DNA from 2 places in the Streptomyces sp. Inha503 genome. Region 2 is predicted to be linked to the other one. Evidence: riboswitches for the same ligand, from Rfam matches in the RefSeq annotation. Region 2 holds a riboswitch; the other holds the start of a gene.
What was found. A riboswitch is a leader RNA that binds a small molecule or an ion and turns the genes downstream of it on or off. The one in region 2 is predicted to bind S-adenosylmethionine.

Region 1 (4,197 bases), 1.9 Mb from region 2:
ATCGTGCTCATCAAGACCAACGTGGACCAGATCCCGGAGACCGCCGAGAAGATCGCCGCGCTGGAGGGTGTGAGCGAGGTCTACTCGGTCACCGGCGCGCACGATCTGATCGCGATGGTGCGGGTGGCCCGGCACGACGACCTCGCGGACATCATCACGGGCCAGATCAGCAAGCTGCCGGGGGTCGCCTCGACCGAGACCCACATCGCGTTCCGGACGTACTCGCAGCACGACCTGGAGGCGGCGTTCGCGATCGGCCTGGACGGCTAGGATCCGACGGGCGGTGACGCCTGCGGCGAGCTGTTCCCCTCCCCGCCCCTCCCCGAAACTGGGGCTCCGCCCCAGCCCCCGGCCACGTCGCAGGGCGACGCGGTCGGCACCCTGGCCCCAGTGAACTGATCGCGGGACGATCGGCTCGTCGCCCCCCCGAGCCCCAGGGCCCAAGCGAAACCAGGGCTCCGCCCCAAACCCCGGCCGCACAACCCAGACGCCCGCGGACGCCCGCCCAGTCACCCCACCGCGCCGACGCGCCAACCGCAACCAGCCCGCCGGCACCAGGCACCCACGACAGCCACGGCCGACCCCCACCGCAGCCCCAGGACCCAAGCAAAACCAGGACTCCGCCCCAAACCCCGGCCGGACAACCCGGACGCCTGCCGGGCCATCCGCCCCGCCGGTGCAGGCATTCACGACGGCAACGGCCACCCCGTCGCCCCCGGGCCCCAGGCGCCAAGCGAAACCGGGACCCTGCTCCTGGACCCGTGCCGGACGATCCGGGATGCACGCGGGCCTCCGCGCGGCCGTCCGCCGCGTCGGCGCGCCGAGCGCGATCAGCCCACCGCGGCGGGCGCTCACTGCGGCGACGGCCGACTCGTCGATCTCCCGGGGTCCAGGGGCGGAGCCCCTGGTTGTGGGAAGGGGCGGGGTGGGGAAAGAGCCCCCGCCGGAAACCCCGCAGGGCCCGGCCGCCCCGGACTCCTGGGCCGGAGGCCCAAGGGCCTCAGCCGCGGTCCGGGACGCAGCGGCCGTCCTCGGTGCGGTAGCTCCACCGGGCGCCGTCGCGCACCAGCTCCTTCACCGCGCCCACGAACCGCTCCACATGCTCGTCCGGGGTGCCCGCCCCGAAGCTGACCCGGATCGCGTTCAGCGACCGCTCCCCCGGCGCGGCCTCGGGCGCGCCGCACTCGCCCGGCTCGTCGGGCTCGCTGTCCAGCAGGGTGCGGACCAGCGGATGGGCGCAGAACAGCCCGTCGCGTACGCCGATGCCGTACTCCGCGGAGAGCGCCGCCGCGAAGTGGGAGCTGTTCCAGCCCTCCACCACGAACGACAGCACGCCGACCCGGGGCGCGTCGTCGCCGAACAGCGAGAGCACCCGCACCTCGGGCACCTCGGCAAGCCCGGCCCGCACCTTCTCGATCAGCTGCCGCTCACGCGCGACCAGGCCCTCGAACCCGGCCTCGGTCAGCGCCTTGCAGGCCGACGCGATCGCGTAGACGCCGATGACGTTCGGCGAACCCGCCTCGTGCCGGGCGGCGGTGGTGTGCCACTCGACGTCGACGCCGCCGTCGTCCCTGCGCGTGACCTTACGGCTGGCGCCGCCGCCCGCCAGATACGGCCGGGCCTCCCGCAGCCAGTCGGCCCGCCCGGCCAGCACCCCGGCCCCGAAGGGCGCGTACAGCTTGTGTCCCGAGAAGGCCACCCAGTCGACGTCCGCCTCCGCGATGTCCACGGGGTGGTGCGGGGCCAGCTGCGCGGCGTCCAGGACGATACGGGCGCCGTGGGCGTGCGCGGCCGCGGCCAGCTCCCGCACCGGCCACAGCTCGCCGGTCACATTGGACGCGCCGGTCACGCACACCAGCGCCGGGCCCTCAGCGCGCCCCGCGAGCGCCTTCTCCAGCGTCTCCACCGCCTGCCGCGGGGAGCGCGGGGCGCTGAGGTAGCGGACGGTGACGTCCTCCCGCTGCTCCCACGGCAGCAGCGAGGCGTGGTGCTCGGTCTCGAAGACGAAGACCTCGGTGCCCGGGGGCGCCACGGCGGCCAGGAGGTTGAGCGAATCGGTGGTGGAGCGGGTGAAGACGACCTGGTCGTCCTCGCGGCAGCCCAGGAAGGCGGCGACGTCCTTACGGCTGTTCTCGAAGAGGTCGGTGGACAGCTGCGAGAGGTAGCCCGCCCCGCGGTGCACGCTGCCGTAGTACGGCGCGTACGCGGCGATGTCGTCCCAGACCCGCCGCAGCGCGGGGGCGCTGGCGGCGTAGTCGAGCGCCGCGTAGGTCACCTCACCGCCGGTGACCAGGGGGACCAGGACATCGCCGCCCAGCACGGGCAGCGGTTCACAGGCGGCGACGGAGGTGGAAGCGGTAGCGGTGGCGGTGGCAGCGGGGCGCGCGGACATGGCGAAGTCTCCCGGAGGGGTCGAAGGAATGCGTGACGCGCACGGAGACGGCGGCGACGAGCCAGCCGTAAGGGCGCGGAAAGTCGCTCGACGCACGGCCGCACCGCGCGGAGCACATTGAGGAGAGACGGGGCCGCTCGGCCCTAGCGCATTCGCTGCATCACGGAAGAACTCCCTCGACCACCAGGACCCCTAGTGCGAGGGGTCCGCGCTTGCCGCCGGCCTCGCTGCCTGGCGGCCTGGTCATCACCCGGGGCACCCCGCCACGGACGGAGGGTTGCCGGACAGCGGGCCGGGGCCGTAGTCGCTGTCGCTCGTGACCTGGGCAGGAGTATGCCATGTCAGACGCCGGCGCCCATGCCCTGTCCGCATCCCGGACAGACCATGGGCGCCGTAAGGGGCCCGCGGAACTTTCCCCTCCCCGCCGCAGCCGCCAAGACCCGCCGAACCCCCTACGCGTGGGTGGCCCGGACCCATCGCTCCAGGACGTCCCGCGCCGCGCCCGAGTCGATCGACTCGGCGGCCCGCGCGACACCCGCCCCGATCCGGTCCGTCAGGGGCTTGTCCCCCGGGTTCCGCTCGAGCGCCACCAGCGCCGCCGCCGAGTTCAGCAGTACCGCGTCCCGGACCGGGCCCCGCTCGCCCGCCAGCAGCCGGCGGGCCACATCGGCGTTGTACGAGGCGTCAGCGCCGCGCAGAGCCTCCACGGGGGCGCGCTCGACGCCCACGTCCCGGGGGTCGAAGGTCTCCTGGCGCACGGCGCCGTCCCGGACCTCCCACACCTGGGAGGTCGTGGTCACGGTGAGCTCGTCCAGCCCGTCGTCACCCCGGACGACCAGCGCGGAGGAGCCTCGCTCGGCCAGCACCCCGGCGATGATGGGCGCCATACGGGCGTCGGCGACCCCGGTCGCCTGGCAGGTGACCTTCGCCGGGTTGGTCAGCGGGCCGAGCAGGTTGAACGGGGTGGCGACGCCCAGCTCGCGGCGGGCCGAGGCGACATGCCGCAGCGAAGGGTGGAACTTCACCGCGAAGCAGAAGGTGATCCCGGCCTCCTCGGCGACCTCGACCACCCGTTCGGGGGTGATGTCCAGATTGACCCCGAGCTTCTCCAGCACATCGGAGGCGCCACTGGCGGAGGACGCGGCGCGGTTGCCGTGCTTGACCACCCGTGCGCCGGTACCGGCGACGACCAGCGCGGACATGGTGGAGATGTTCACGGTCCTGGCGCGGTCGCCGCCGGTGCCCACGATGTCCACGGTCTCCCCGGGCACCTCGATCACCCGGGCGTGCTCGTACATGGCCCGCACCAGACCGGCCACCTCGGAGACCGTCTCGCCCTTGGCGCGCAGCGCGATCGCGAAACCGGCGATCTGGGCGTCGGTGGCCTCGCCCCGCATGATCCGGTCCATGGCCCAGGCCGTGTCGTCGGCATCGAGGTCACGGCCGGCGATCAGCGAGCTCAGTACGTCCGGCCAGGTGCGGGCCGTCGCGGTGCTGTCGCCTCCGGCGGGGGTCACAACGTCCATGGTCCGCTCCTGGATCCGTGGGGGTGGGCAGGGAAGGGGTCCGCGCACTTCAGCGGCCCGTCGCAAGCCTATCGGCCGCACGGCCGGGGCCCCGGCCGGACCGTGTGGTCCGGGCCGGGGCCCTGGTCTGTGGCGTCGCTTTATGTCGCTGTATGCAGAAACCGGTCGCTGAGGAGGTACCGGGAGATCAGTGGTGGCCGTGGCCGCTGGTGATCTCGTGGTACTCCTCGCGGGTCGGCTTCGGAATGACGTTGTCCCCACCGTAGTAGCCCTTGGAGA
Region 2 (4,197 bases):
TCCTCGAGGGTGCGGTACCCGTCCATCTGGATCGCGCTGTAGTGGACGAACACGTCCGCACCACCGTCGACCGCGATGAAGCCGTACCCCTTCTCCGCGTTGAACCACTTGACGGTGCCCTGAGCCATTCCTAACTCCCCTATTGCTGGCCCTTGCGCAGGACCGCACTCCGCGGACCCGGGTCAGACCTCACCCCCCGGATGTGGGGGGTGTGCGCCGGAACGCGTCGACCGCCGCTGAATGTATCCGTCCCAACGCCCTCTGCAACAGGTCAATCGGACGAGAATTCTTGGCACGGTCGAACGGTTAAAAGTGAGGAATTATGTGAAGTTCGGGCAAGCCGGGCCGGACATAAGGAACCAACCCGACAATTCGCGCTCACACTTTACGCACAACTTGACGAGTTCTCATATGTGGCTCCGACCCCGGAGCCGTCGGGGAATCCGGGCAACTGTATCGCGATTCCACAGACGGAATCGCCCCGTCCGGTTGTCCCCGGACGGGGCGATGCCAAAGGTGAGGAGGGGTGAGCGGGTGGACGCGGGGTCAGCAGCCGCCCGCGACCGCCGGGATGATCGAGATCCCGGCGCCGTCCGGGGTCGCCGTGGCCAGGCCGTCGGCGAAGCGGACGTCGTCGTCGTTGACGTAGACGTTCACGAAGCGGCGGAGCTTGCCGGTGTCGTCCAGGACGCGGGCCGAGATGCCCGCGTGGTTCTTCTCCAGGTCCGCCAGGACCTCGGCCAGGGTCGCGCCCTCGGCGGGGACCTCGGCCTGGCCGCCGGTGTAGGTGCGCAGGATGGTCGGGATTCGGACGTTGACGCTCATGCGAGTCCAGCCTCTCGGAACGAGTCAAGGGTGGGGCGGATGATGGCGGAGGGACCCGTGGTGGGGGCCACCGCGTCGAGGGTCTTGAGGCCGTCGCCCGTGTTGAGCACGACGGTGGTCAGGGACGGGTCGAGCAGACCGTCCTCGATCAGCTTCTTGGTCACGCCGACGGTCACGCCGCCCGCGGTCTCCGCGAAGATCCCCTCGGTGCGGGCCAGCAGCTTGATGGCGTCGACGATCTGCTCGTCGTTCACGTCCTCCACCGCGCCGCCCGTACGGCGGGCGATGTCCAGGACGTACGGGCCGTCCGCGGGGTTGCCGATGGCCAGCGACTTGGCGATGGTCCGCGGCTTCTGCGGCCGGACGACGTCATGGCCGGCCTTGAAGGCGACGGAGACCGGGGAGCAGCCCTCGGCCTGGGCGCCGAAGATCTTGTAGGGCCGGTCCTCGACCAGACCGATCGCGATCAGCTCCTTCAGCCCCTTGTCGATCTTGGTGAGCTGGGAGCCGGAGGCGATCGGGACGACGATCTGGTCCGGCAGCCGCCAGCCGAGCTGCTCGCAGATCTCGTACGCCAGGGTCTTGGAGCCCTCGCCGTAGTACGGCCGCAGATTGACGTTGACGAAGCCCCAGCCCTCGCCCGCCGGGTCACCGATCAGCTCGCTGCAAAAGCGGTTGACGTCGTCGTAGTTGCCCTCGATGCCGACCAGCTCACCGCCGTAGACCGCGGCCATGACGACCTTGCCCGCCTCCAGGTCGTGCGGGATGAAGACGCAGGAGCGGAAGCCCGCGCGGGCGGCCGCGGCGCCCACCGCGCCGGCGAGGTTGCCGGTGGAGGAGCAGGAGAGGGTGGTGAAGCCGAAGGTGCGGGCGGCCTGGACGGCGATGGCGACGACCCGGTCCTTGAAGGAGTGGGTCGGGTTCCCGGAGTCGTCCTTGATGTGCAGCTCACCGGTGACGCCGAGCTCACGGGCGAGGTTGTCGGCCTTGACCAGCTTGGTGAAGCCGGGGTTCAGGCTCGGCAGGTCCGCCACGTCCGCCGGGACGGGCAGCAGCGGGGCGTAGCGCCAGATGCTGTTCGGGCCGGCCTCGATCCGCCGGCGCAGCCCCTCCACGTCGCCGGCCGGGAGCTCGTACGCGACCTCGAGGGGGCCGAAACAGGACTCGCACGCGAAGATCGGACCCAGTTCGAACCGCTCACCGCACTCCCGGCAGGACAATGCGACGGCGGGGCCGAAGGCACCGGAGGCGGAGGAAGTGGTTGAGCTTTCTACTGACTGCACAGCCATGGATGGCGAGGCCCTTTCTCCTCATCTTCCTCGCGACGCATTTCGCCACGAGACGGAATTGGCACCTTCCCGAGCTGGGAGCCTCGCTGCGGAACGCGAGATCAGCTGGAGGGTTGCCGGGGCTTCAACGGGCCGTTCCCTCTGCCCCTCTGGATGAGCGGTATGGCGCCGGGCGGACCCGGGGCGTTTGTCGGCACGGGCTTCGCCGGTACCTCGGTACCTCGGTAAACACCGAGGTCGACCCCGACATACGACGGCCATGTGCGTTGTTCAAGACTGTAACCGAAGGCCCGGATGGTTGAGCTAGCCGTCCGATGCGCGAGATGGATCACAGCGATCACAGCAGGGGAGACACACAGGTGCTGGATGAGGTGGAGCGCTGGCTGAAGCGTCGCTCCTGGTCTGCCGACGACCGTCCGCTGGATCGCCTGCTGGCCGCGAAGCGGGCCTCGGCGGCGACGGTGAGCGTGGTCCTGCCCGCCCTGAACGAGGAGGCCACGGTCGGCGAGATCGCCGACACGATCCGGCGTGAGCTGATGGGCGAGGCGACACCGCTGGTGGACGAGCTGGTGGTGCTGGACTCCGGCTCCACGGACCGCACCGCCGAGGTCGCCGCGGCGGCGGGCGCCACCGTCGTCCCCCGCGACTCGCTGCTGCCCCGGCTGCCCGCGCTGCCCGGCAAGGGCGAGGTGCTGTGGCGGTCCCTGCTCGCCACGAGCGGCGACATCGTCTGCTTCATCGACGCCGACCTGCGGGAATTCGAACCGCGCTTTGTCTCGGGGATCGTCGGTCCGCTGCTGACCGACCCCACGCTGGAACTGGTCAAGGGCATGTACGACCGCCCGCTCGGCGAGGTGGCGGGCCAGGGCGGCCGGGTCACCGAGCTGGTCGCCCGCCCGCTGCTGAATCTGCACTGGCCCCAGTTGGCCGGATTCGTCCAGCCGCTGGGCGGGGAGTACGCGGCGCGCCGCTCGCTGCTGGAGCGGCTGCCCTTCCCGGTCGGCTACGGCGTCGAGCTCGGGATGCTGGTCGACGCGCTGCACACGGTGGGGCTCGACGCGCTCGGCCAGGTGGACATCGGGGTGCGCAAACACCGCCACCAGGACGGGCAGGCGCTCGGCCGGATGGCGGCCGCGATCTACCGCACCGCACAGCTGCGGCTGGCCCGGGGCCACTTGGTGCGGCCGCGGCTGACCCAGTTCGACCGGGGCGAGAACGGCTTCGAACCGCGCACCACGGCCGTGGACACCGAGGAGCGGCCGCCGATGATCGAGATCCCGGAGTACACGGCGCGGCGCGCGGCGTGAGGCGGGGCGTGGGGCCGCGGCTCGGCGCCCGCGGAGGGGCACCGCCCTGGCGGTCACGTGGCCGGAACCGGAAGAGCGGAATAGCACCTACGGGGCAAGAAACCGTACGTACGTTTGCGCGGGGCCGCGCCTGGCTAGGCTCGCGACATGGCAGTTCCGCGCACCGCCCCGATCCTGGTCGCGTCCAACCGCGGCCCGGTCTCGTACACCCTGGGCGAGGACGGCTCGCTCGCCGCCCGGCGCGGCGGTGGCGGGCTGGTCTCCGGGCTCAGCGCGATCGGCCCCGAGTCGGGCGGGGTGTGGGTGTGCGCGGCGCTCGGCGAGGGCGACCGCGAGGCGGCCCGGCGGGCCGGGGACAGCCATCTGAACCCCGGTGACACCGGCGGTCAGCAGGTGCGGATGCTCGACATCTCGCCGGACGTCTTCGCCGCCGCGTACAACGGCGTGGCCAATTCGGTGCTGTGGTTCGTGCACCACCTGCTCTACCAGACCCCGGTCGAGCCGGTCTTCGACGCGGAGTTCGCCGAGCAGTGGGCGGCCTACGAGAGCTATAACGCGGCCTTCGCGGACGCGCTCGCCCAGGAGGCGGTGGACGAGGCCGTCGTCCTGGTGCAGGACTACCACCTGGCGCTGGTGCCCGCGATGCTCCGCGAGCGCCGCCCCGATCTGCGGATCGGTCACTTCTCCCACACCCCGTGGGCCCCGCCGGACTACTACCGGCTGCTGCCGGACGAGGTCGCGGCGGGTGTGCTGCGCGGCATCCTCGGCGGCGACCG

Region 1: another riboswitch for S-adenosylmethionine. It lies ahead of ACJX2R_RS16410 (aminotransferase class V-fold PLP-dependent enzyme); the one in region 2 lies ahead of thrC (threonine synthase).

The regions. Positions count from the first base shown of each region.
Region 1 covers NZ_CP178360.1:3,969,050-3,973,246, forward strand. The annotation lists gene ACJX2R_RS16405 (Lrp/AsnC ligand binding domain-containing protein) at 1-270, shown strand, start outside; gene ACJX2R_RS16410 (aminotransferase class V-fold PLP-dependent enzyme) at 1,001-2,392, opposite strand; SAM riboswitch class IV at 2,596-2,714, opposite strand; gene trpD (anthranilate phosphoribosyltransferase) at 2,845-3,918, opposite strand; gene ACJX2R_RS16420 (cytochrome b) at 4,106-4,197, opposite strand, start outside.
Region 2 covers NZ_CP178360.1:5,832,711-5,836,907, forward strand. The annotation lists gene ACJX2R_RS23955 (cold-shock protein) at 1-128, opposite strand, end outside; gene ACJX2R_RS23960 (MoaD/ThiS family protein) at 547-825, opposite strand; gene thrC (threonine synthase) at 822-2,114, opposite strand; SAM riboswitch class I at 2,133-2,274, opposite strand; gene ACJX2R_RS23970 (glucosyl-3-phosphoglycerate synthase) at 2,474-3,421, shown strand; gene ACJX2R_RS23975 (alpha,alpha-trehalose-phosphate synthase (UDP-forming)) at 3,569-4,197, shown strand, end outside.